2 linked regions of the Prolixibacter sp. NT017 genome follow. The protein of the gene in region 2 interacts with the protein of the main gene of each other region in a pairwise test. Links are inferred from orthologs where the notes say so. Each region holds a gene or a part of one and is shown on either strand. Other genes may lie near its edges. The genes, in order: ndk and ung.

Evidence for each region.
Region 1: the proteins of ung (region 2) and ndk interact in binary tests that used the Escherichia coli proteins (3 or more experiments, as listed by UniProt). The link is inferred for Prolixibacter sp. NT017 from one-to-one orthologs.

The regions. Positions count from the first base shown.
Region 1 is NZ_BLAV01000001.1:2,049,418-2,062,023, reverse strand. The notes cover bases 38-3,016. They hold ndk (nucleoside-diphosphate kinase), read right to left. Parts: upstream 1,772-3,016; coding sequence 1,304-1,771; downstream 38-1,303. Other genes in these bases: GJU87_RS08640 (bifunctional oligoribonuclease/PAP phosphatase NrnA), read left to right, coding at 2,090-3,016; GJU87_RS08650 (sugar porter family MFS transporter), read right to left, coding at 38-1,139. Outside these bases: more of GJU87_RS08650, read right to left, coding at 1-37; more of GJU87_RS08640, read left to right, coding at 3,017-3,136; GJU87_RS08635 (FKBP-type peptidyl-prolyl cis-trans isomerase), read left to right, coding at 3,264-3,812; GJU87_RS08630 (NUDIX domain-containing protein), read left to right, coding at 3,865-4,959; GJU87_RS08625 (1-acyl-sn-glycerol-3-phosphate acyltransferase), read right to left, coding at 4,962-6,311; GJU87_RS08620 (bile acid:sodium symporter family protein), read right to left, coding at 6,319-7,326; GJU87_RS08615 (SAM-dependent methyltransferase), read right to left, coding at 7,415-8,128; GJU87_RS08610 (bile acid:sodium symporter family protein), read left to right, coding at 8,200-9,126; GJU87_RS08605 (MBL fold metallo-hydrolase), read left to right, coding at 9,142-9,906; GJU87_RS08600 (MFS transporter), read right to left, coding at 9,909-11,105; GJU87_RS08595 (acyloxyacyl hydrolase), read right to left, coding at 11,885-12,606. UniProt on the Escherichia coli protein: Major role in the synthesis of nucleoside triphosphates other than ATP. The ATP gamma phosphate is transferred to the NDP beta phosphate via a ping-pong mechanism, using a phosphorylated active-site intermediate.
Region 2 is NZ_BLAV01000001.1:800,988-813,537, forward strand. What follows is about bases 2,955-5,877. They hold ung (uracil-DNA glycosylase), read right to left. Parts: upstream 4,786-5,877; coding sequence 4,123-4,785; downstream 2,955-4,122. Other genes in these bases: GJU87_RS03220 (penicillin-binding protein activator LpoB), read right to left, coding at 2,955-3,074; GJU87_RS03225 (HAD family hydrolase), read left to right, coding at 3,263-3,913; nhaA (Na+/H+ antiporter NhaA), read right to left, coding at 4,911-5,877. In the rest of the region: GJU87_RS03205 (LysR family transcriptional regulator), read right to left, coding at 1-283; GJU87_RS03210 (Dps family protein), read left to right, coding at 384-836; GJU87_RS03215 (COG3014 family protein), read right to left, coding at 986-2,392; more of GJU87_RS03220, read right to left, coding at 2,490-2,954; more of nhaA, read right to left, coding at 5,878-6,254; GJU87_RS03240 (ROK family transcriptional regulator), read left to right, coding at 6,727-7,962; GJU87_RS03245 (SusC/RagA family TonB-linked outer membrane protein), read left to right, coding at 8,066-11,164; GJU87_RS03250 (SusD/RagB family nutrient-binding outer membrane lipoprotein), read left to right, coding at 11,184-12,550. UniProt on the Escherichia coli protein: Excises uracil residues from the DNA which can arise as a result of misincorporation of dUMP residues by DNA polymerase or due to deamination of cytosine.

The sequences.
Region 1 (12,606 bases), 1.3 Mb from region 2 along the record:
GAGAAAGAGCCGATAGCCGCACCTCTTGAGCGGACATTGTTCGGAAACATCTCCGATAGGATAACCCAGATAACAGCTCCCTGCGAGAAGGCAAAGAAGGCAATGTATCCAACGAGGTAAGCCAGCAATTGGTATCCCGCATAGTTACCGGTGATATACGACCAGGCAAATAATCCGAGGAATACCGACATACCTGTTGCTCCGACATAAAGCAAAAACTTACGTCCGAAACGATCGATGAATATCATCGCGATGATGGTAAATGCCAGGTTCGTGACGCCAATCAGTACCGACTGGAACATCGCGGACTCACCGGAGAAACCAGCCACCCGGAAAATATCGGTCGAGTAATACATGATGACATTGATTCCGGCCATTTGGTTAAACATCCCAACGGCAATTCCAATGAGGACCAACTTCAGGTACGGAGGTTTAAACATGAACGAGTATTTCTTCATGACCTCCTGGTTCAGCGAATCCTTGATTTGATGCATCAGGGTTTCTGGATTTTCGTGCGGATTAACCCTCCGAATAACGTGAAGTGCTTCTTCAACACGTTCCATTTTGACCAGCCAGCGGGGACTTCTTTCGATGAAGAACAACAGCAGGAAGTAAACGCCTGACGGAATGGTTCCGGCCAGGAACATCCAGCGCCAATTGGCAGCACCTATGCTATCGATGATGTAATTGGAGAAGAACGCCAACAAAATTCCGGATACGATAGCCAGCTGGTTGGTGGCCACCAAACGACCGCGCAATTTGGGTGGCGCAATTTCCGAAATGTACATGGGAGTCAGTACCGATGCACCTCCAACGGCAATTCCCCCGATTAAGCGGGCCGTAATGAAGACGGTGAGATTGGTCGCCAGGCCGGCTCCAATCATCGATAGCAGGAACATCACAGCCATCAGTTTCATCATTTGGCGCCGGCCGAAAATATCGCCCGGTTTTCCGATGAACAGCGCGCCAATGATACAGCCAACCAGTGCCGTACTGACGACCACACCTTTCATGGCTTCGGAAAAACCAAAGAACTGCTGCACGTAAAAGATGGTTCCGTTAATGACGGCAGTTTCGAATCCGAACATTAGTCCGCCCAGGGCCGCCACAAAGGTGACGAAGTACAAGTGATTTCTCATGATTTGGGTAAGTCTATTGATTAAGCGCTTTCAATATAATGATTTTCGGAACAATGGGCAGAACACTTTGGGAGATATGATTTTCAGTAAGATGAATATTTATTCAAAATAAAAACCTGCTTCCAGTGAAAACAGGTTTTAGTAAACGCGTAAGAACAATTATTTTATTGCGGGTACTCTTGAACGTCTTCGTCACAATGCCATTCTTCGGGACAGAATCTTTCGGTTTCCGAAAAGAAAAAGGCAGCTTCTTTCATCGCATTATCGTCACTATCGGAGCCATGAACTGCATTGTGCGAAAGCGACTCGGCAAATAATTTCCGGATGGTACCTTCGTCTGCTTTTTCCGGGTCGGTGTTGCCGATGAGCTCCCGGAATTCGGTTACAGCGTTATCTTTTCTGAGAATGGCAGCCACAATCGGACCAGATGACATGTAGGTAACCAGTCCGTCGTAAAAAGGCTTTCCCCGGTGAACTTCGTAAAATTTGGCAGCCTGCCGGGCCGATAATTTCGTTAGTTTAAGCGCTTCCACCTTGAAACCGTGTTCAGTAATCATTCCGAGGATAGGACCAATTAAATTCCGGCGAACGGCCCCCGGCTTAATCATTGTTAGCGTAGTATTTCCAGCCATGTTGATAAATTTAGTTGCGAATAGAAACATCCGTATCACCGATGAGTTCACCGGACACATTTATTTAGAACGGATGACAAGCGATATTTTTGCGAGAAAATCACTCCGATTTCTCTTCAATCAAAATTAGGAAATTGCGGAAACTGACCGTCAATAATGAGTTGCTGTTAAACATAGTATCGATAAGTTGAAGAAATGATTTTATCCGAATTTTTAAAGGTCAATCCGGAGAACGTCCACTGAAATATTTCAAAATGTGCAGGTACGAAACAACCAATATTCCTATCTTTGCGTCTTACGTTTAAAAAGAGGTCAATTTTGAAGAGATTATCCCCTGAAACAATAGCGAAAGTTAAGAAAGTGTTGAGTGAAAATGTCCGGGACATCGTGATTATTCCACATGTAAATCCGGACGGTGATGCTGTTGGTTCCTGTTTGGGATTGTGGCGCGTTTTAAAGAACGCGGGTTATGCTCCGACGGTCATTTCGCCGACTGATTATCCTGCCTTTTTGAAGTGGGTGAGCGGTACAAATGAAGTGAAGGTATATGAGCATGAACCGGATGTCAGTCAGCAAATTCTTGAAAAAGCTGATTTGGTGTTCCTGCTCGATTTCAATGCTCCCGACCGGGCCGGAAAACTGGGACCACTCATTGAGAAAGTGACCAGCCCGATTGTGTTGATTGACCATCATCCCGATCCTGCTGATGTGACGGAGTTGATGTTTTCGCATACCGAAGCCAGTTCGACCGCCGAGTTGGTTTACCGCTTTGTCGAAAGTCTCGATTTATGCGAATACCTCGACAAAGATGCAGCGGAAGCGTTGTTTACTGGTTTGTCTACCGATACCGGCTCTTTCAGTTATAACGCTTCGTCACCGGATATGTACGAAGTGGTGAGCCGCTTGCTGGAAAAAGGAGTGGATAAGGACCGGATTCACGATTTGATATACAACAATTTCTCGGCCGACCGGATGAGACTTTTGGGATACAGTCTGGACCAGAAAATGAAAGTATTCCCGGAATACCATGCAGCGTACATTTCGTTGAGCATGGAAGAGCTGGAGCGTTACAATTTTGTGCCCGGGGATACGGAAGGATTTGTCAATTATCCGCTGTCGATTAAAGGCGTTATTTTCACCGCGTTGTTCACCGAAAAGGAGGACATGGTAAAAATATCGTTTCGTTCGAAAGGAGGTTTTCCCACCAACGAATTCTCCAACCTGCACTTTAACGGTGGAGGTCATATGAACGCCTCAGGAGGAGAATCGAAGTTATCGCTGGCCGAGACCGTTCAGAAGTTCGAAGAGTTGTTACCTGAATTTTCTGCTAAATTGAAAGATGAGCACAGGAAACTGGGAAATTGAAATCGGGGAAAGGAAATGGGCTAGATGCACCGAATTTTAATAAATTAGCGCTGAATTTTTAAATCGGTCGGAAAGGAAATTGGAAAGACCGTTAAGCGGAAGTTTGAATAGTTAACGAATGAAATATATGAAACGTAGGGGTTTAAAGTTTTTATTGCTGGCTGTTGTATTGGGTGTAGGGTTTGTTTCCTGTAGCAAGACAAGCCGTCAGAAAGCCAGGGAACTGGAATTGGAATTGCGGGATAAGTACGTAGCCAAGTATTATCCGGATGCACAGCCTACTCCCTCGGGACTTTATGTCATCAAAGAGCAGGATGCTCCTGCCGGGGCGGATTCCATCGCCGTTGGTGACCAGGTGAAAGTATTCTATACCGGAAATTTGATCGAGAGTACCGATTCTACCGGAGTTCAGGACGGGTATGTTTTTGACTCTTCAGGTGATTACGAACCATTTACTTTTACGGTAGGTGCCGGATCGGTAATTACAGGCTGGGAAGAGGCTATTCTGCAAATGAAAGAAGGCGAAAAAGCCGTATGGATTATTCCATCTACGTTGGGGTACGGAGGAACGCCGCAGTCAGGTGTCCCCGCGTATTCGACACTCGTGTTTCATGTCACGGTCTACAAAGTGATAAAGAGTACCTCCAATCCGGTGATAATCGAACGACAATTTTAAATACTGACCGCGGAACTTCACCGCGGTTTTTTTCAATCCATAAACTGACGACGTGACGCGCACGGATCTCATCAAAAAATTGCTGCCGGGTTTCATTCCGCTTTTTGTTTTTATTCTTGCGGATGAAATCTGGGGAACGAAAATCGGTATTGCGGTGGCGGTAGGCGTTGGACTGATCGAGCTAATCGTAACCGGAATCAAGGAGCGCAGGCTCGAAAAGTTTGTACTGATTGACACCGCTTTGCTGGTCGTGCTTTCGCTGATATCCATTCTGCTCGATAACGACATCTTTTTCAAGTTGAAGCCGGCTTTGATTGAATTGATTCTTTGTGCCGTTTTGGGTGTTTCGGCCTTTGGGAAACTGAACATCGTACAGATGATGGCCGGCCGTTACATGAAGGATGTCTCTTTCAACGAACAACAACAGGCGCAGTTTCAGCGGAATCTCCGGAATATGTTTTGGATTTTCCTGGCACACACCGGTCTGATTATTTTCTCAGCCTTTTACATGAGCGAAGCAGCCTGGGCGTTCATTAGCGGCGGATTGTTTTACATTATTTTCGCGGTCTATTTTGTGATTGAATGGTTTCGCAATAAGCGGCAGCAGAGAAAAATGCCGGTGGTTGCTGACGACGAAGAGTGGTTGCCGGTAGTCGATGAGGAAGGGAAAGTCATTGGGAAAGCGCCCCGATCAGCTTGTCATAATGGTCAGAAGATTTTGCATCCGGTAGTGCATCTTCATGTTTTCAATCCCAAAGGACATATCTATTTGCAAAAGCGGCCGGAAGACAAGCTGGTACAGCCCGGTAAATGGGATACAGCCGTTGGCGGACACATCTCGTTTGGCGAATCGGTTGAAACGGCTTTGAAGCGTGAAGCTTACGAGGAAATTGGTTTGACTGACTTTCAGGCACGCCCGATGGCCAGTTACAAATGGGAGACCGACGTGGAAGCCGAGTTGGTGTACAGTTATACTTCTTACGATTACAAAAAAATCCGATTACACTCGGACGAAGTTACCGAAGGAAAATTCTGGAGCCGTTCACAGATCGAGAAGAATCTGGGCAAAGATGTATTTACACCTAACTTCGAATTCGAGTTTAAGATGATGGAACAGTTGCGCGATCAGAACAGCGCATTGGCTTGATTTTATTGGCTTTGTGCGGGAAATGCCTTTTGACAAAAGGAGATAATCTCTTGTCGGCTATCCAACAGCAACTTTTGTTTCTCTTTCGGTAGTCCAAATCGTAAACGAAGCCGGTTTCGAAAAATCTTCCATCTACGAATGAGCCGGTAAGCAAAAACACCGCTCAGCGGCATCGCGATAAGATAAAGCACTTTCCACCATCCGGGAAACAGTCGTCCCAAAGTCAATAATCCAACCACATACATGGCCGAAAATGCCAGCATTCCCAACACGAAGTAGAAAGAACTGCGCATCTGCGAATCTTCAATTTTGTTGTTTACGTGATTTTTTAGAAGATAATGGGGAAGTGCATGGTGCAACCAACCAAAAGCAATGACCGGAGATGTCAGCAGAAAGCCAACAGCAGTGAAAATTGCCTGAGCCGGCGTGAGCAAGTTTTTATTCAGTGCATCTTCTTTTATTTTTTGCTTGTGCTGTAACCTTTCGTATTTCTGTACTTTATCCGTAAGCAACTGAAGAAAAGAATTGTCTTCTTTGGCAGCGGTTTCCAGTTTCTGAATGGTCAGTTGGTCCGCCCGAAAAAGATTTTCCCATACATCAGGCAAAAGATTTTCTTCTTTGAGCATAGTTGTCCGGTACAAACGACGAATCGTTTCATACAGTTCGTAATGTTCGGTGTCCCGGATGTCAATCATCAACGGCGACAATTTAGCCCGGAGAGCGTCCCGAAATTCCAGTTGCGCCCGTTGCGGATTTTCCCGGTAGGAAGACAGAAACTCATTTATCTGTAACGGTTTTCCGTAGTTGATTTGAAGAATGGATTGAGGCTCCTGGTAATTGCTGTAGTATATACCTACCGGGATGATGACCAAATCTTTTCCTAATCCACCACTTTCTTCTGCCTGAAAAGCGATACGGGGAACCGCTTTTTTGAGGGGAAGCAAAGTCCGCTTATCGGTGTGCCGTGCTTCCGGAAAAAGGCAAAGAGGCGTGTTGTGCCGGAGAATCTCGATGGTTTGCCGGAATGTTTTTTCATTTTTTCCGAGGTTCTCTACTCCGTCACGAATCCGGTAAACCGGGATAATCTTCAGAAAACGAAGAAAGGGACGGTTTGTGGCGCTTTTAAATATATCCGCCCTTGCCAGATAAATAATCTGCGAGGGAAGCGTGCAAACCAACGCCAGTGGGTCCATTAATGCGTTCTGGTGGTTTGGAGCAAAAATGATGGGTTTGTCTTTAGGGATATTTTCTTTTCCGGTTACGATAACCTTCCGGTAGAAGAGACGATGGGCCGTTTTGACAAATCCTCTGACCATATCATAACCGATGGAATAGCGATAAATCTTACCCATAATTTACCTATTTTCCTTCCGCGTGGCTGTGATGGTGAACATTTACCAACTGTTCTGTCTCTGCTTCGTCGGTCACCGGCTTTCGCGACCAGAACCACGACAGGCTCAAACCGGAGACAATGTGCCAGATGCCCCACCACGCAGCAATGATGGCCATTCCGCCAAGTTCCATGTCGGGTGGAAATATTTTGGGATTGAAGATGAGTGCCAGTCCCAGTCCGGAATTTTGAATCCCTGTTTCGATGGCAATGGTTCGCCGGTCGGTCTGCGGCAGTTTCATCAGGCTGCTGGCGCTGTATCCTGTCACCAAAGCCAGAGCATTGTGAATTAATACGATGATGAAAATGAGATGAATGAACTGAATGAAGAATTCGAAATTCTTGGCCAGCGCAATCACCACAAAAGCGATGAAAATACCAACACTCAGCTTCCGGATAGGACCGCGTATTTTAACCGTTAAACGCGGGAAACGGCGGGCGAAAATGAGTCCCAGTACCAGTGGAATACCCAATAGAATGAAAACGGTTTGGAACATTTGCCCGGAGTCGATGTGCAACGGACGCAGTAGCGCCTCGGCATCGTGGCGGTTGTAAAAGTGCGTATAAAGGCTTCCCCAGAAGGCAAAGTTCAATGGCGTCATAAAAGTAGCTGAAAGGGTCGCAATAGCTGATAAACCGATAGACAGCGTCGTATTTCCCTTTGCCAGCGAAGAGATGAAATTGGAAATGTTTCCACCGGGGCAGGATGCTACGAGAATCATTCCCAGGGCCACGGTTGGGGTAGGATGCAAAAAGAGAACCAGCAAATAGGTCAGTGCCGGCAACAGCAAGAACTGAGAGACGATTCCTGTTAAAGTCGACTTCGGTCGGGTAATAATTTTGCGGAAATCGGAAATATGAATATCCAGCGCTATACCAAACATGATAAAGGCGAGTGCGATATTTAGTGCCAGAATGCCGGCCGGACTAAAATGCAATCGCACATGATCCAGAACTTCCAGAGAATCTTCAAACATTGGCTTAGACTTTCAGTGCCCAAATATATTGATTTGTGGCCAAAATCAAACGGCTGTTGTTAAGCAGGTACAACTATCGTATTTGAAATCAGTCTTTATGGAGCAGAAAAATCGCCGGTCGTTTATGCAGTTCAGGCAATCCTTTTCTCCATTGTGCCACCGTCTGCGTTTTGATGTATTCACTTTCCAGTGTGATGTCGGCGGCAATGCAAAGCCGTGTTTGGTCGTGACAAGCCTGCAGGATATCTTCCAGCAATTTCATGTTCCGGTAAGGCGCTTCAATGAAAATCTGCGTTTGGTGTTCGGTGGCCGAACGGCGCTCCAAATCTTTGATAGCCCGCTGCCGTTCTCCTTTCGGGATGGGAAGGTAGCCCACAAAGGCAAAGTTCTGTCCGTTCATTCCGGACGCCATCAGCGAAAGCAAAATAGAAGAAGGTCCAACCATCGGAACTATCCGGATATCTTTTTCGTGCGCCAGTTTCACCACGTCGGCGCCCGGATCGGCTACACCGGGACAGCCGGCTTCCGAAATAATGCCGGTATCGTTTCCGTTTAAAACGGGATGCAGAAAGCGTTCAAGCTGTTTCCGATCGGTGTGTTTGTTCAGCTCCATGAACTCCAGCGCGTCGATGTCGATATCGCGGTCCAGCTTCTTCAGGTAGCGGCGGGCAGTACGCACGTTCTCTACGATAAAAAAGCGAAGTGAACGCACAGTGTCCACCAATGTGGCGGGGACAACATGGCCTGGCTCAGTATCGCCAAGCGTAGTTGGTATAAGGTACAGATTAGCCATTTTCTTCATGGGCGCAAAGGTAGCGAAAAACAATATTTTCGCCGGCTTGTTTGTATGGATTGAAGTCGGTAACCGAATTTATGAAATACGTTCTCCGCTTTTTGTTTCTCCGCAATACCCAATTTTCTCTCGCAGTTATTGTCGGTTTACTCGCTCCGGCGGGTGCGGAAACATTACGACCGTTGGTTTTACCGCTTCTGGCCATTGTGCTGGCTTTTTCCCTTACGGGGATAACCCTCAAGGAATTTTTCCCGCTGCGCAATCTCATTCGTCCCATGCTGTTTGGTATCTCAGCCAGTTATTTGGTGTTGGGAACGCTCATTATTTTGCTGGCCTGGTTATTTACGCCCGACAAGGAACTCTTCTGGGGATTTGTGATCATTGCAGCTGCACCGGCCGGAACAGGCGTTATTCCGTTTGCGTTTATTCTTCGCGGCGATGTGGCATTTGCCGTGTTCGGTGTACTGGGCAGCTACCTGGCGTCGTTCATCCTGATTCCGGTGATGCTGATGGTTTTCGCTCCGGGCGTTTCTGTTTCCCCCGAAATTATTGGTCGTATTTTGGTCATCCTGCTCGTTATTCCCATGGTGGCTTCCCGCTTCCTGCTGGCGAAACCCATTCAAAAGCCGGTGTTTTACCTTCGCGGGAAGGTTGTCAACCTCGGATTTGCCCTGGTCATTTATACGGTCATTGGCTCCAACCAGGATGTTTTCTTAACCGATCCAATGTTGCTTTTACCCGTGGCTGCCGTCACTTTTTTTGCTACTTTTGGAATCAGCCTTGCGGCAGATTGGGCTTTGAAACGCTGGGCAAAGAGTTTTAACGGACCGAAGCAAATCAGTGGAATGTTGCTGGCTTCGCTCAAAAATAACGGATTTGCCATTGCTGTCAGCCTCACCTTGCTGCCGCCGAGGGGCGGAATTCCTCCGGCCGTTATGGGGATGATGATGGTGCCTTACCTGATGTACCTGTCATTCCGCTACCGCGAAAAGTCGGGAGGAGCGTAAAACGTAAAATTCAACATGAAAATAACATTACTGGGAACAGGAACTTCGCAGGGAGTGCCGGTAATCGCCTGCAATTGCGAAGTTTGCCGTTCAACCGATTCGCGCGATAAGCGCTTACGAAGTTCGATAATGATTGAAGACAACGGCACCTGCATAGTGGTGGATGCCGGCCCCGATTTTCGTCAGCAGATGTTGCGGGAGAAAGTGCAGAATATCGATGCTATCTTGCTAACACACGAGCACGCTGACCACATCTTCGGTCTCGATGATATCCGTAGTTTTAACTGGGTTCGGAAGGCACCCATTGATATTTACTGCGAAGCGCGCGTTGATAAGAACCTGCGCTCCATCTTCGACTACGTTTTCTCGGAAGAAAAATATCCCGGCACGCCTCAGATGAACCTGGTGCCCATCGATGGTTCAGTTTTGACCGTTGGTTCGCTCGACATCATTCCCATTCGGGTGATGCACCACCGGTTGCCGGTTTATGGTTTTCGGGTGGGGAAATTTGCCTACCTCACCGATTTTAGCACGATTGCTGACGAGGAGTTGGAGAAGCTGAAGGGAGTAGAGGTGGTAGTGATTGACGCCTTGCGGAAAGAATCGCACATTTCGCACCTGAGCCTGAGTGAAGCCATCGAGATCGTTGGGAAAATTCGTCCGCGCAAAGCATACATCACGCACATCAGTCACCAAATGGGATTACACAAAGATGTATCAGAAGAGTTGCCCGATGGTGTGGAGCTGGGATTCGACGGCGAGATACTGGAATTTGATTGAGGTTACCGGTTATTTGTTCGCTTTATGCGGATACGGTTTTGCAGGAACGGTAGCAGAACGACAAATCCGGCGGTGAAGAAGACCATGCCGGCAATGGCCAGTGCGGAACCCAGTGAGAACTGGTCGGTGTACCAACCCAGGAATGGTCCGACTCCTGCAAAAATGATTCGAATGATAAAGCTGCGTACAGACAGCACGGTGGCCCGGTTGGCCGATGTGGTGTACTGAATGATGTAGTTCTTTAGGATGGGCGTGGCAATTCCCCTCACAAAGTAGAAGACCACCAGAATAGCGATACCCCAGGCCGTCATGTTCTGACTGATGGCGATATACGAACCGGTAATAAATATGAGGATGAGAAATACCGTATTTTTCCGCCCTAGCGCATTCTCAAACTTGTAAGCAATCATCGAAACCAGTCCGGCCAACAGGTTCAGAACCGTCCAAAGCACACCAAACATCGAGAGCGGCAGTGCTATTTCCTTAAAGAAAGGCTGCACGAACCAGGCCATGGTGAGGGTAGCGGTGCCAATAACCGAAGAGTAGAGGATGGCTGTCCGCAGCGGTTTGTTTTCGATCAGCGAATGATTGACCACCTGGAAAATATCTTTCCAACCGGGTTTCGCGTGACGGTCGTCGCGCGGAGGTTCTCTTAGCGAAATGGCCGCCGGAACGCCTGCAAAAGCTACCAACGTTTGGGCATAATAAGGGTAACGCAAACTGAGTGTAGCCAGCAATCCGCCCAACACGCCGGCAATGGCTTCGGCAAAGTTCCCGATGGAGGTTACACGTCCTTCCAGTTTCAGGTATTCCGATTCCCGTTTTTCGGCTTTCAATGAGTCATACAACAAAGCTGAATCGGAACCGGAGATAAGACTTTGTCCAACGCCCAGAACCATTTCGGCCACTAAAAATTCGCCAAAACGGTACGAGAAGCTGTAAATGCCAAAGCCAATGGCACCCATGACTGTACCGGCTACCAGCGTGGTTTTTCGTCCCCACACATCGGCAAAGTAACCGGAAGGTATTTCGAGCAGAACGATGGCAACCGAATAAATGGCCCGCAGGAAAAACACGTCGTGCATGCTGAGGCCGTTGCTTTGGTAGAAGGGGACGACAATGGGCATCACCAGCATGAACCATTTGGCGCACTTGATGATGTAAAGCCGGAAAATATTTTGGCTGTACGAGCTCCCCATGACGCGTGCAAAAATAACGAAGCTTCCGGTATGGCCAATTAAATTAGTATGATCATTCCCGGGGGGCTATGTTGACTATTTTCGTTCATACATATCGCCTGGCTCTGGCCAGGCAGTTCTTTTAGTCTGGAGAACGTACCTGGCTGGCTACAGGCTGTTCATTTGAATTAAATGGAGCATCTGGCTGCCGCCAGGTTGTTCATTTGAATTGAGTGGAGTATCTGGCTGTCGCCAGGTCGCTCATTTAAATTAAAAGGGGCATCTGGCTGTCGGCAGGTCGCTCATTTAAATTAAAAGGGGCATCTGGCTGACCACAGGCCATTCATTTGGGTTGGATGTAATACTTGGCTGGCGGGAAGCAATTCATTCACGCTGCAATGAGCTGCCTCAGTTTCGGGGAGTACCAAATTTGTTCCTGAGTTGGCTCCTCAGTTTCCGGAGGTATGAAATCAGCTTGCATATTTTACGCCTCAGTTCCGGGGAGGTGTTCATCACACTGCAATGAGTTGCCTCAGTTCCGGGGAGGTGCTCATCACGCTGCAATGAGCTGCCTCAGTTTCGGGGAGTACCAAATTTGTTCGTGAGTTGGCTCCTCAGTTTCCGGAGGTATGAAATCAGCTTGCATATTTTACGCCTCAGTTCCGGGGAGGTGTTCATCACACTGCAATGAGTTGCCTCAGTTCCCGGGAGGTGCTCATCACGCTGCAATGAGCTGCCTCAGTTTCGGGGAGTACCAAATTTGTTCCTGAGTTGGCTCCTTAGTTTTCGGAGATATGAAATCAGCGGTGTAAGCGGGGATATTTGTTATGAAAACGAAAACCAATGCCCAGCATCAGGTAGTTGGGCTCATGGAAATCTTTCAGGTTGTATCCAATGTGAATAAATGAGCTGCGGGTAACAGCAATTTTGAGTGCCAGCACCTGGTAAACCGATTTGAGGTCCCCCACATTGTTCAGTACGTTCACGCCTGTGCCCAGGTTGATGGAGAAGTAGGGCATTACATATTCCACCCGTCCGGAAATTCCCACCGACCATTGCCGGCTGAAGGAGGGAGTGATGAATACGAACCGTGGGGGCGGTGGCTCGGGACGAAACAGTGTGGCACCAGACGAGAAATTGTTAGCGACATCTTTGGCATACACATTGGCACTGCCATCGTACACACCGTCGACCGATAACCCGGCCCTGAGTTTGTATCCGAAATTGTACATGGGGGCAAAACTGAAGCCCAGTACCGTGTATTTACGCGGTACGAGAACCTCCATATCAGCCGCTGCTACTCCTTTCCAGCGCCAGGCCCCAAACAAAACCATATCATAACTAACATGGCGGGGGAATGTGGGAATAAGGGGTTGATATGGTTCAGGAAGTGAAAGAGAATGCTCCCTGTTTACACGATAAACCAGTCCCATTTTCAACCCGATGGTATTCAGTCCGGCGTTGGGATACTGTGTGTTTCCGTTGGAAAAATGAGTAAACGAGACCCCGCTGGTCAGATCGA
Region 2 (12,550 bases):
TCCGGAGTTCTCCCTCCGGCTTTTTCTCCAGCTCGAATGGCAAATCTTTCAATTTATCGGCCAATAGCAACAGTTCCCGTGCCTGTTCGGCAAAGATTTCTCCTTCTGCGGTAAGTGTTATACGGTTTGGAGAGCGCTTGAACAATTGCATGCTCAGCTCTTCCTCGAGTTTACGGATTTGCAGACTGAGGGCCGGTTGTGAGATGTGCAGTCTTTTCGCTGCCAGCGAGAAAGAATCATGTTGGCTCAACTCCAGGACGTATGATAATTGCAAAAGTGTCATTGTATAATCTTTTACTTATGGATGTATAAATATTTATAAAAATAGAAAATATCACCTTTGGAATATCAAAAACGGAAACAAACAATTTAAATATCGAATCATGGAAACAAAAAGAACAAACAACAACGTAGTAGCGCAATTGAATAATGTACTGGCCGACCTGCAAATCGTTTATCAAAACATGCGGGCGATGCACTGGCTGATTAAAGGCCCCGATTTTTACCAGCAACATAAGATGTTTGAAGGATTTTATACCGAGTTGGCTGATGTGGTGGACGACGTGGCCGAAAGAATCCTTACGTTGGACGGCGTGCCGTATCACCAGTTTAGCGAATACCTCGATCAGACCAGTATCGAACCGGTTGCCGAGGTGCCTCGTGGTAAAGAAACACTGAAAATAACTGTTGAAAACTTTGAGCATTTGCTCGGCGAGTACCGCGAAATACTGGAAGCTGCTTCGAACATTGGTGACGAGGGAACCGTCGCGTTGTTTAGCGAATTTATTGCCTCTACCGAGAAGAAGCTGTGGATGCTGAACGCTACCTTATCTTGAAGTAAAGCTTTTTAAACAGACACTGCTACACAATATGGGATGGGAAGATAACTAGTTTTATTGAGCAGATTATTAAAGGAATAAGTTCTGTTCCCATATTCTGATAGTAACAACCCCGAGGGTATCTGCTTTGGCAGGTGCCCTTTTCTTTATGGTTGCGGTGGTGAGCTTTCTAATGTATGGTAAGTGATGAATCGCGTTTCACCGCTTTGTCCGTCTACATCGAAAGTTTCGGTTGGTTTGCCAACAGCAGGCGACAGATGCAGAGTGAGATGATTCTGTCCGTTATGAAGCGGAACACGGATGTAGCCAACCTCGTAAGGCAGAGTCTGCCAGTTGCGGGTGTCTGCTTTTTCAGTGACCGCGTTTGCCAGACTGACCAACATGCCGAGTGCGTCGTTCTTTTTGCTGGCAGCTGCTTCAATTCCTTTCTTGACGGCCAGTCGCAAGATCGCTTTTCCCATTTCGCGCAGCAAGCGGTCGTGCAATGTTTTGTGTGCTATCGCATCGATGTTTTCTGCTAATTCAAGTTGATAGGTTTTCCCTGAAGCCGTTGTTAAAGTAGCAGAGTTGTATACTGGTCGCCGGTCGGAGTAGCGGGGCATGGCCACCCGGATGATACGTAAATCGTCGAGCTCTGATTTTTTACTAGATGTGAGATCGCCTATGTAGACTGGGAATGAGAGTCCGTACTGGTCGTTCACAAAGTTTGCCCAGCCTCCCTCGCCCTTTACCATGGCAAAGTTCACAGACCATTCACTTTTCACCGGACCCAATCCGTTAAGCCAAAAGAAAATTACTGACGAGCCGACGGAATCGGTTGGCTGATACTGAAAGCCAAACTGATCTTCGTATTGATGTTGTTCCTCGGTGAAGCCGGTTAGCGCTGCGGTTCGGACCAAATCATGTTTCAGTTGTTCGGGGGCTGTCAACCCGAAATTTTTAGCGTAACTACTTTGATAAACATCGTAAGCATTCCGGTAGGAGATGAAGGCATTGTTATAATCTTTCAGGGCATCGTATATGAGGCCGGTGAGAAGATGCGCAAAGGCATCGTCCTGGTACCGGTTCTTGTGGTCGGGATACTTGTCGTTTATCTCATGCAGCTGAATGTTGATTCTGCGGCATTCCACCAGCGCATCGTCGTATTGCTTCAGGTCGATGTAGTTGAGGGCCTGGTAAAAGTGGATGAGCACTTTCTCGAAGTCTTCCGCCCGGTAAGGGGTAGCCATCGGATTGGTGACCAGGGCCAGCGCTTCAGCGCCGTAATTGGTGCTGTAGTCTTCAATCATGTGGTCAGCCTCGCCAAACAGCTTGATGCTTTCGCGGTAATCGCCCAGCATCCGTGTGGTAACTCCGCGGTTGAGCAGGTAGAGCAACCGGTCTTTGGGTTTTACCTTTTTCTCCGACTGCTGAATGATTTTCTCGGCATTTTCGATGTTGCCACTTTCGAATGCCTGGTAAAATGCCTGATTTTTCTGGTAATAGGTGGCACATCCGGTGAAAAGCAACAACGGAAAAAGACACACTCCGGTAAGGAAAAATATTTTCTTCATGCCGGGAAAGGGTTTGACAAGTTTGCGGAAATGGGAAAACAGCCCCGTGTTTTCCGGTTACCGGAACAGGGCTGTTTTATTTTTTTTGATACGAATTTTAGTTGCGGACGGCTTTCTTAATTTTCTTTTCGCCCATCCAAACAACTTCATTGGTTTCGAGATTAGTCAGCTCTTCGTTTACCTGGTAGAAAATGACTTTTTCGCGTTTGTACGAATCGACGATAGAGCTGATATCTCCCTGCATAATAAAGTCGGCACCCAGTTCGCGTCCCCACTTGGCTGCTGTGCCCGGCGAGGCATAAGTGTTTTGATCCTGACGTTCGGCACGAAGCTCGTCGCGTTTGGCGCCAGCCTGTACAAGGCGCACTTTCCCACTGTTGATAAACGACCGCTCGATGTCGTTAATGTATGTATCGGTATCGATGTGTTCGTGCGATTTGTTATAAACCAGTCCTACAACCACAACAGGTTTGCGTCCGTGTGCTCGTTCAAAATCGTCGAGCCAGCGTTGATTGAGCACTTGTTCGGTGAGTGCTTGTGCAGTGAGTCGCGAGTCAGTATCGTTCCAGCGACCGCTCAGATCGATAGCCTGATCGGTGGCTACACGGGTTACTTGTCGTGAACAGGAGCCCAGTATCAGGGCAAAAGTTATCAGGCCAAATAATTGAATTTGTCTTTTCATGATGATTCCTTTTGGTTACAATCTACTTTCGGTTTTCTCTTTTACAAAATATATACCGTAAGTTAAGACGATTGTTCGAATTATGCCACGTTATCTAACCACGACTCGTTCAAATTGTCGCAAAGGAAAACTCTGGAGCTAAATAGAAGAAGCTTTTCTTACTTTTTTATCTTTGCCCGAAAACACTCATGAGCTTCCGGAACATCCTTTTTGATTTAGATGGCACGCTTACCGATCCTAAAGAGGGAATTTTCAACTCCATTCTTTATGCTTTGCGCGAAATGAATATTGAAGCGCCTAAAGAAGAGACACTCCTTTCTTTTATTGGTCCGCCTCTGCACGATTCGTTCAAACATCATTTTTCCCTTACGGATGAAGAAGCTGACGAAGCAGTTGAACTGTATCGGGTTTATTTTCCCGAAAAGGGAATGTATGAAAATGAGTTATATGAGGGAATTCCCGAATTGCTTTCATCTGTTAAAGCGGCAGGAAAGAAGATCTATCTCGCCACCAGCAAACCCAAGGTATACGCTACCGAAATTCTCCGTCATTTTGGATTGCTGCCGTTTTTCGATGGAATTTCCGGCCCGGAACTCGATGGTACCCGTAATCATAAAGCGGAAGTGATTGAATTTCTTATCCAGGTATATGGCATTGTTCCGGAGGAATCAATAATGATTGGTGATCGGCTGCACGATATGAAAGGAGCTTCAACACACAACATAAAAGCGGTTGGCGTTACCTACGGATACGGTTCAGTCGGAGAGCTTCAGGAAAACGGAGCCTGGAAACTGGTTGACTCGGTAGAGGAGCTGGGCGATCTGTTGATGGAAAATTAAGGCAGAGGGGCAGGAAAAGGCAAAGAGGATAGATGGAGATTACGTGAACAAGAGAGGCTGAAAACTTTGAATGCCGAATGTTCTCCCGGGAAATCGGGATTGAATTGATTTCATATCCCAGGGAATCTTCGTTCGTACCAACAATAATCAACGGTCTTTTCTATTTTCAGTTAATTTTAAAATGAAACATTTGGAATTCAGCATTTCTTCTACCACTCGATCGGAGTTTTCCCATGTTGTTCCAGGTAGGCATTTGTTTTACTGAAGTGGCGGCAGCCGAAAAAGCCGCGGTCGGCTGAAAAAGGTGATGGGTGAGGTGCTTTTAACACGAGATGTTTATTGGTATCGATGAACTCGCCTTTGCGTTGGGCGTAAGCTCCCCACAGTAAGAAAACAAGGTTTTCCTTTTCATCAGCGAGTTTCCGGACCACTGCGTCAGTAAAAGTCTCCCAACCTTTGTTTTGATGCGAACCGGCCTGACGAGCCCGGACCGTTAATGTGGCATTGAGCAGGAAAACTCCCTGATGTGCCCATCGCTCAAGATTACCGCTTTGGGGTGCAGGAATATTCAAATCGTTGTTTAACTCTTTGAAGATGTTCTGCAGAGAGGGTGGAAAAGCGATTCCATCCTGAACGGAAAAGCAAAGTCCGTGTGCTTGGCCGGGGCCGTGATAGGGATCTTGTCCGAGTACCACCACTTTTACCTGATCGAACGGGCAGGAATCGAAAGCATTGAACATTTTCTTCCCGGGAGGATAGATGGTGTGTTGGGCATATTCATCTTTGACAAATTTCACCAACGATTCAAAATAGGGTTGATCGAATTCTTCGTATAATACATTCTTCCAGCTTTCTTCTATTTTGACATCCATAAAAAAGAGATGTTAGATTCAAGATTTTAGACTTAATCTTATTCTGATTTTTTTCGCCTTTGCCTTCTCCTGAGCCTGGTCTTCAGCCTTTATTGTTTATTTTTATTGTTCACGGTTCATTATTATCACGGTTCCACCGGATAACTGAATTCTTCATTTTTCGGTCGTGGAAGAATCCGGGACAACAGCAAATAGCCGACGACCCCGGCTACCAGCGAACCGCCTAAAACACCCAGTTTTGCAGCGTTTAGCATCGAAAGGTCGAAGTAGGCCAGGTTGGAAATAAAGAGCGACATGGTGAAGCCCAAGCCTCCCAGGATAGCGACTCCAAACATATGCGACCATTTGATATTTTGCGGCAACTCGGCTAATCCAATTTTCACACCGCCCCACGAAAGTAGTGTAATACCCAACGCTTTTCCAACAAATAGCGCCAGGGCCACACTCAGGCTCAAATAGCCGTACGGTCCCATGTTGCTTCCATCGAGCACAACACCTGCGTTACCGAGTGCAAATACCGGCATAATGAAATAGTTCACCATTTTGTGCATCATGTGTTCGATGCGTTGAGCCGGGCTCTGAACCATCTTTATCTGTCGCTTCAGATTATCGAGTTTATGTATTTCCTGGTCGGGAAGGGTGTATGATGTGGCACAATCGTCGCACATGTTGAATTTGTCGACATGGTCGTTGAATTCATTTGTCATCAGATTCCGGCGAACCGGAACGGTAAAGGCTACCAATACACCGGCAATGGTGGCATGAATACCCGATTTCAGGAAGAAATACCAGACAACGGTTCCGATAACGACGTAAACCCATGGCTTGCGTACTCTCATCCAGTTGAGGATAAGCAACAGGGAAATCAGTGCCAATGCCTGCATCAGGTATTCCAGTTGGAGGTTCGATGAGTAGAATATGGCTATGACCATGATAGCTCCAAGGTCGTCGACAATGGCAAGCGCTACCAGGAAAATTTTCAGCGAAAGCGGAACTCGTTTTCCCAGCAGACTCAAAATTCCCAGTGAAAAGGCAATATCGGTTGCCATCGGTATTCCCCAGCCTTGTGCACCGTCTTTTCCTAATGTGAGGGCCGAGAATAACAGTGCGGGTAATATCATGCCTCCTAAGGCTCCCAATGCCGGAAGTGCCGCTTTCCGCATGCTCGACAATTCACCGGCGATCACTTCGCGTTTGATTTCCAGGCCAACTACAAAAAAGAAAATGGCCATCAAGCCATCGTTAACCCAATGCAGCAGGTGCATCCCAACTTCGAAACTGCCCACTTTCAGGGCAATTTCGGTATGCCACAGGTGTTCGTATGTGTAGTGAAAGGCTGAGTTGGCCCAAAGTAGCGCAATGATGGTACAGACGATGAGCAAAATACCTCCCGAGGCGTCATTCTCGAGAAATTGGTGAAATCTCCGGCGTGACGCCTGGATAACTCTTTTAGGAACCATTTCCTGCATAAGGTGAAATTGTCGTCAGGTTAAGAAAATTTTTGACCAAGCGGCCTGAGAAATAACCCTGCTAAGGTACGAAATTCCCCCTCCCGGGAAAATTTCAGATCAGACTACCTGATACAAGATAACAAAAAATAACCGGTGAAGTTTGACAAAAATATAGCGGTAGTTGGTAAGTATTGAATCGCTCTATTAGTGTATTTGTATGTAGATAATTAGCAAAGGCTGGTAAAGAGCTTTAGCGATGATTCGTCACAATTGTTCTGTTTCGTGCAGATGAATTAAGAGAAGTTTGAGATGCGCAAATAATTCAAAATGTTCAGATTCACTAGTACTTGTTTCGGGTATTGTTGTTAATACAAGAACTTCTGTGTAAACATGCACAACTCTTAAATCTTTTTAAAAAATTTTAACAATGACTTGACTTAAATGTAAAATTATCTTTAATTAGTACCTGCAAATATTGGAAACGCGATAAATGATTCTGATAAGTAAAGAGGAAAGCCGAAGATTGACAGTGAATGGTATCAAACGCTATCGTCAGCGCATGCAGATACTAAGTTTGTTGTATGAGCATCGTTCGCTGTCGGCATCTGATTTAAGTAAGGAGGTTCATATCAGCCTGCCTACGACTAAAACATTGCTCGATGAATTAATCGCACTGAAAGCGGTTGAGACCAGCGGTATTGGCGAGTCGCGCGGAGGGCGGAAACCGGCTCTTTACAGTTTAGTGGCTGAAGCTTTTTATATCGTTGCCGTCGATATGGGACGTTATAAAGCTAAAGCTACCGTTTTTAATTGCCACAACGAAGAAGTAACCCCCATCCGGTTTATTGAAACCAATATCGACGATCCCAGGTTGGTCGATAAACTTCACGAAACAGCAACGGAAATGGTTCGTGATGCGGGTATCTCGGAGGATAAGATTGTGGCAGTGGGCGTTGATATGCCCGGGCTGATAGATTCGGTGGAAGGAATCAATTATACCATCAAGAATCCCTCTTTACGAAATGTAAAAAAGCGTTTCGGTGCCAAATTTCAAAAGATTGTTTACATCGACAACGATGCCCGAATGCAGGCCTTTGGTGAATTTGTTTTCGGGAAAGCGCAAAATACCACGAACTCGGTTGTGCTGAACTGGAGCTGGGGATTGGGACTCGGCATGATTCTCAATGGTCAGCTTTATAGCGGTTCGAGAGGATTTGCCGGCGAGTTTAGTCACATCAGGCTGGAGGACGAAGGCGAACTGTGTATTTGCGGCAAACGGGGATGTATCGAAACCATGGCATCGGCTCATAAACTACTTAGCCTGGCGAAGAATGGCGTTAAAAATGGTACGATATCACAGCTGACCCGGATCTTCAAGAATAATCCGGAGGAGATGCAGGCGGAAGATGTGGTTAGTGCCGCCCGTGGAGGAGATGAATTCGCTATATCTATTTTAAATCAAGTAGGCAGTGCTTTAGGAAAGGGACTTTCCATTCTGATTCAATTGCTTAACCCGGAATTGATTGTCCTGAGTGGTCCTATTTCACAAGCCAACCAATACATAATGACACCAATCCAACAGTCCTTAAACCAGTATTGTCTGGAAAATATCTGCAGTAACGTACGTCTCGAAATTTCTGAGATTGATGAGCACTCGGGTTTGCTCGGGATAGCTGCCATGCTTTTCCAAAAGGTTTTTGGTGACGCAATGGATGAACTCAAGTAAATAAGCAATATAGCAGTCCTGTCATTTGCTATTGCAAAGCTGTTATTTGTATTTGTTATATGTTTAATAGTATGGTTTTCTAACCACAAAACACCCAAACTCTATGCGAAAGATTGTTTTGGCTTTTGGTGTGTGCCTTGCACTCATTAGTAGTGCATATGCCCAGCACACGGTTACAGGAACAGTTGTTTCCGAGTCCGACGGTCAACCCATACCCGGGTTAACGGTCGTTGAGAAAGGAGTAAACAACGGTACCATTACGGATGCCGATGGTAATTACTCCATTACTGTACAATCGGGAGATGCTACTTTGGTGTTTTCATTTGTTAGTATGGAAACCCAGGAAATTCCCGTGAATGGTCGTTCGACCATTGATGTTACAATGAAATCCAAGGATGTGGCAGTTGATGAAGTTGTTGTCACAGCGCTTGGTGTTACCCGCGAAAAGAAATCGCTGGGGTATGCAGTTAGCGAAGTCAAAGGTGACGAAGTGTCGACCGTGAAGGATGCTAACCCGATAAACTCACTGTCAGGTCGTGTAGCCGGTGTAACCATTACACAAGGCTCCTTCGGACCGGGTAGTAGTTCCCGGGTGATCATTCGTGGTAACAACTCGCTAACCGGTAATAACCAGCCGCTTTATGTGGTTGATGGTGTGCCGATGGATAACTCAGGTTTCGGTTCGGCTAACGAAGCGAACACCGGAGAATATTCCAAATCGGACTATGGTAGTGGTATCGGTGACATCAACCCCGATGACATTGCTTCGATTTCGGTGTTGAAAGGTCCTAACGCCGCCGCACTTTATGGTTCGCGTGCAGCTAATGGCGTTATCATGATTACCACCAAGAAAGGATCTTCCCGGAAAGGTATTGGCGTAAGTATTACATCAAACACCACTTTCGAGAACCCGATGTTGCTTCCTGATTATCAGAATCAGTATGGGCAGGGAACACAGGGAGCGATTCCTTCTACTGTCGATCTGTTGAAGCAGAGTGGTGGTTCATGGGGACCCAGAATGGATGGTTCCAGCCAATTGTATTATACCGGCGAGAATCGTCCGTATAGTCCGCAGCCTGACAATGTGAAGAATTTCTTCGATACCGGTTTTACGACCATCAACACCTTGGCTTTGGATGGAGGAAATGATAAAATTAATATGCGTTTCTCTTATACTAATTCGCAGATTAATTCCATCATTCCCAACTCAAAAATTGAGAGGAATAACTTCAACCTCAGGGCTTTTGCTAAACTAACTGATAAGCTGACGGTAGATGCGAAAGCCACTTATTTCAAGCAGTATGGTAAGAACCGTCCGAATCTGGGGACGGAAGGTATCATGGCTTATCTCGTTAATATTCCCAGAAACGTTGACATTAACGACCTGAAGAATTATCAGGATCCGGTAACCCTGAGTTCGATTGGCCCAACTTCGTTGAATTCGAACCCGTACTGGATGGTTTATCACGATCAGAATAAAGACTGGAAAGATCGTTTCCAGGGATTTGTCAAGATTCAGTATGCGTTCACCGATTGGCTTTCTGCCTACGTTCGCGTGGGTACCGATATGACGATGATGGATATCGAGCGGGTGAACCAGTACGGACATTGGTTCTATTCAACTGGTCAGTTCAGTTATAATGAAAGCCAGACTCAGGAAACCAATGCTGATTTCCTCTTTACGGCAAACAAGGATTTGACGGAAAAAATCAATTTGAATGCTTCGTTCGGTGGAAACGCAATGCACCACACTTATCGTGGCCATAGCGTTAGCGGTTCTCAGTTCCGTATTCCCAGTGGACCTCCATTGTTGAGCGCCAATGTTGTGAATCCTGGTTTCACTCCATTACAAGAGAAGAAAATCAATTCACTATATGGAACTGTTAGTCTGTCGTATGATCGTTGGTTCTATCTTGACGGATCGGCCCGTAATGACTGGTCTTCTACACTTCCTGAATCGAACTGGTCATATTTCTATCCTTCGATTAGTGCTTCGATCCTGTTTAATGATCTGCTGAAGCTGGATAATTCAGCGATGACCTACTCCAAACTGCGTGTCAGTTGGGCACAGGTAGGTAACGATACCGATCCTTACCAGTTGTACGATACCTATTCACTGGCAGGTGTAAACGATTCTTATTTGGGTGAAACGACTATGTCACGAAGTTCGACCAAATTTAACCCGAATCTGAAACCGGAACAGGTAACTTCTCTTGAGTTCGGGGGTGAATTTAGGTTCTTCGATAATCGTTTGCATCTCGATATGTCATATTATGATATTAAATCGAAGAATTTGATCATGCGTGTGCCGATTTCTGCTTCTACTGGTTACAGCACTTTGCTTGAGAATGTCGGAGAGATCGAAAATAAAGGTTTTGAAGCGATGCTGGGGGCAACACCGGTACGCACGCAAAATCTCACCTGGGATGTTTCGGTGAACTTTGCTACCAATAAGAACAAACTGGTTTCATTGATTGCCGGCACTGATAACTATGTGTTCTCTACTACCAATAGTGGAAACATTATCGTTCAAGGAACTGTAGGCGGTGGATTTGGTGATATTTATGGTACAACCTGGGCCAGAACAGATGATGGTCGTATTGAAGTAAATGCTGACGGTTTACCAAAGTCGAGTAGCGACAAGGTTTACCTGGGTAACTATCAGCCCGACTGGACCGGTGGTTTGAGTAATACCCTGACGTATAAAAGCTTCCGGTTGAGTGCATTGGTTGATGCACGTTTCGGTGGTAAAGTATTCTCTGGTGCAGATGCCGGAATGGATGGCGCCGGTACCAGTAAGCGTACTTTGCAATATCGTGACGGCGGTGTAGTTGTCGACGGAGTTCTGAATACTGGTACCGTTGATAACCCGGTTTGGGAAACCAATACCAAGCAAATTACTGCACAACAATATTGGGGTGCCGTTAGTGGTATCGCTTCAGAATATGTTTACGATCAGACCAATGTGCGTTTGCGTGAGCTTTCGCTGGTATGGAATCTGCCAAGTAGTTGGTTGAGCAGTACCGTGGTAAAAAGTGCTTCCCTTGGCGTTGTGGGTCGGAACCTCTTCTTCATTTATAAGAAAGTGGACAACTTCGATCCGGAATCAGCTTATAGTACTTCTTCTTTCTCTCAGGGGATTGTGTACTATCCCTTGCCTACGACCCGGAGTCTCGGTTTCAACCTGAATGTGAAGTTCTAATCGTTAATGACTGAATATTATGAAATTAAATAAATTCCTACTAGCAATTGTTGCTGTATTGGGGTTGACTTACTGTACATCCGATTTTGTGGATATCAACAAAAACCCCAATGCAATACTCGGAGACCAGATCTCTGCCAAGTACTTCATTACCCGTACGCAGGTTGATCTCTTTGCTCCGAATCGATATCCCTACTGGCGGGCACAGTTGATTCATGCCGACCGCTATGCCGGTATGTTCTGTTTTGGATTTTCCGGTTCCTGGTGGTCCGACGGATTAGGTTATACCTATAGTGCCGGTTACACCGATGCCGCATGGGATTATTATGAGGGATACAATAGTACCATCAATACATTCCTGCAGCTGACGCAGCCGGGAGGTGATTTGGAAAACCCATTGACCTATGCTACCGCTCTTATCATGAAGAGTATGTATTATCAGAAATTCACGGATACTTTTGGTGAAGTTCCGTATTCTGAAAGTGGAAACCTGGACATCCTTCAGCCGAAATTTGATACACAGGCTGAAATTTACCAGGGGATTATTAATGACCTGGATGAAGCTATGAGCCTGATTGGTGATGCCACCAAAACCGGTGATGGACAGCTGGATTTAGGCTCCAATGACCTGTTCTATAACGGTGATTTGCAGAAATGGAAGAAACTGGCCAATACGCTGAAGCTGAAAGTGGCGTTGCGCGCGAAGGGTGCTTCAGGTGCGTCGTTTGTCGATCAGGCTATCAACGAGGCTCTCTCTGCTCCGCTGTTGTCTGATGAGTCCGACAATGCGTTATTGCCGAAAGATAACGTTATCAGTCAGTGGAACAGTTCCTGCTATGGTGACGTATGGTACAACTTCGGTACCGGTTCAGACTGGACCGTTAGTCAGCCGCTGATTGATTTGCTGCAGAAGAATGGTGACCCACGTTTGTCTAAATATGCTCAGCCAGCTGCTGGTGGTGATACGCTTACTATCCCTCACCCGGATTCGGATAATGATGCTATGTATCAGAAGCGCAAAGATTTCATCCTCAGTGCGCTGGATGATGCAGGTGCTACCTATACCGAATGGACCAATGGAAATGGCGAAACCGTTATTTCCCTGGAAAAGGATAAGTATTATATTGGCCAACCGGTTCGTTTGAATGGTTTTACCTATGATTATGCCCTTTACCAATTCTTCAGTACGCCGGCTCAATACGTCATTCAGGCGAAGAACGAAGGGAAACCTATCGCTCCGGAAATCGTGCTGACGACAGCTGAATCGTATTTCATGCAGGCACAGGCGGCACTGGATGGATATGGTTCCGGGGATGCTAACACGCTTTATCGTGAAGGTTTGACTCAGGCGATGCTGGTTTGGGGTGTCGATCAAACTGATATTGA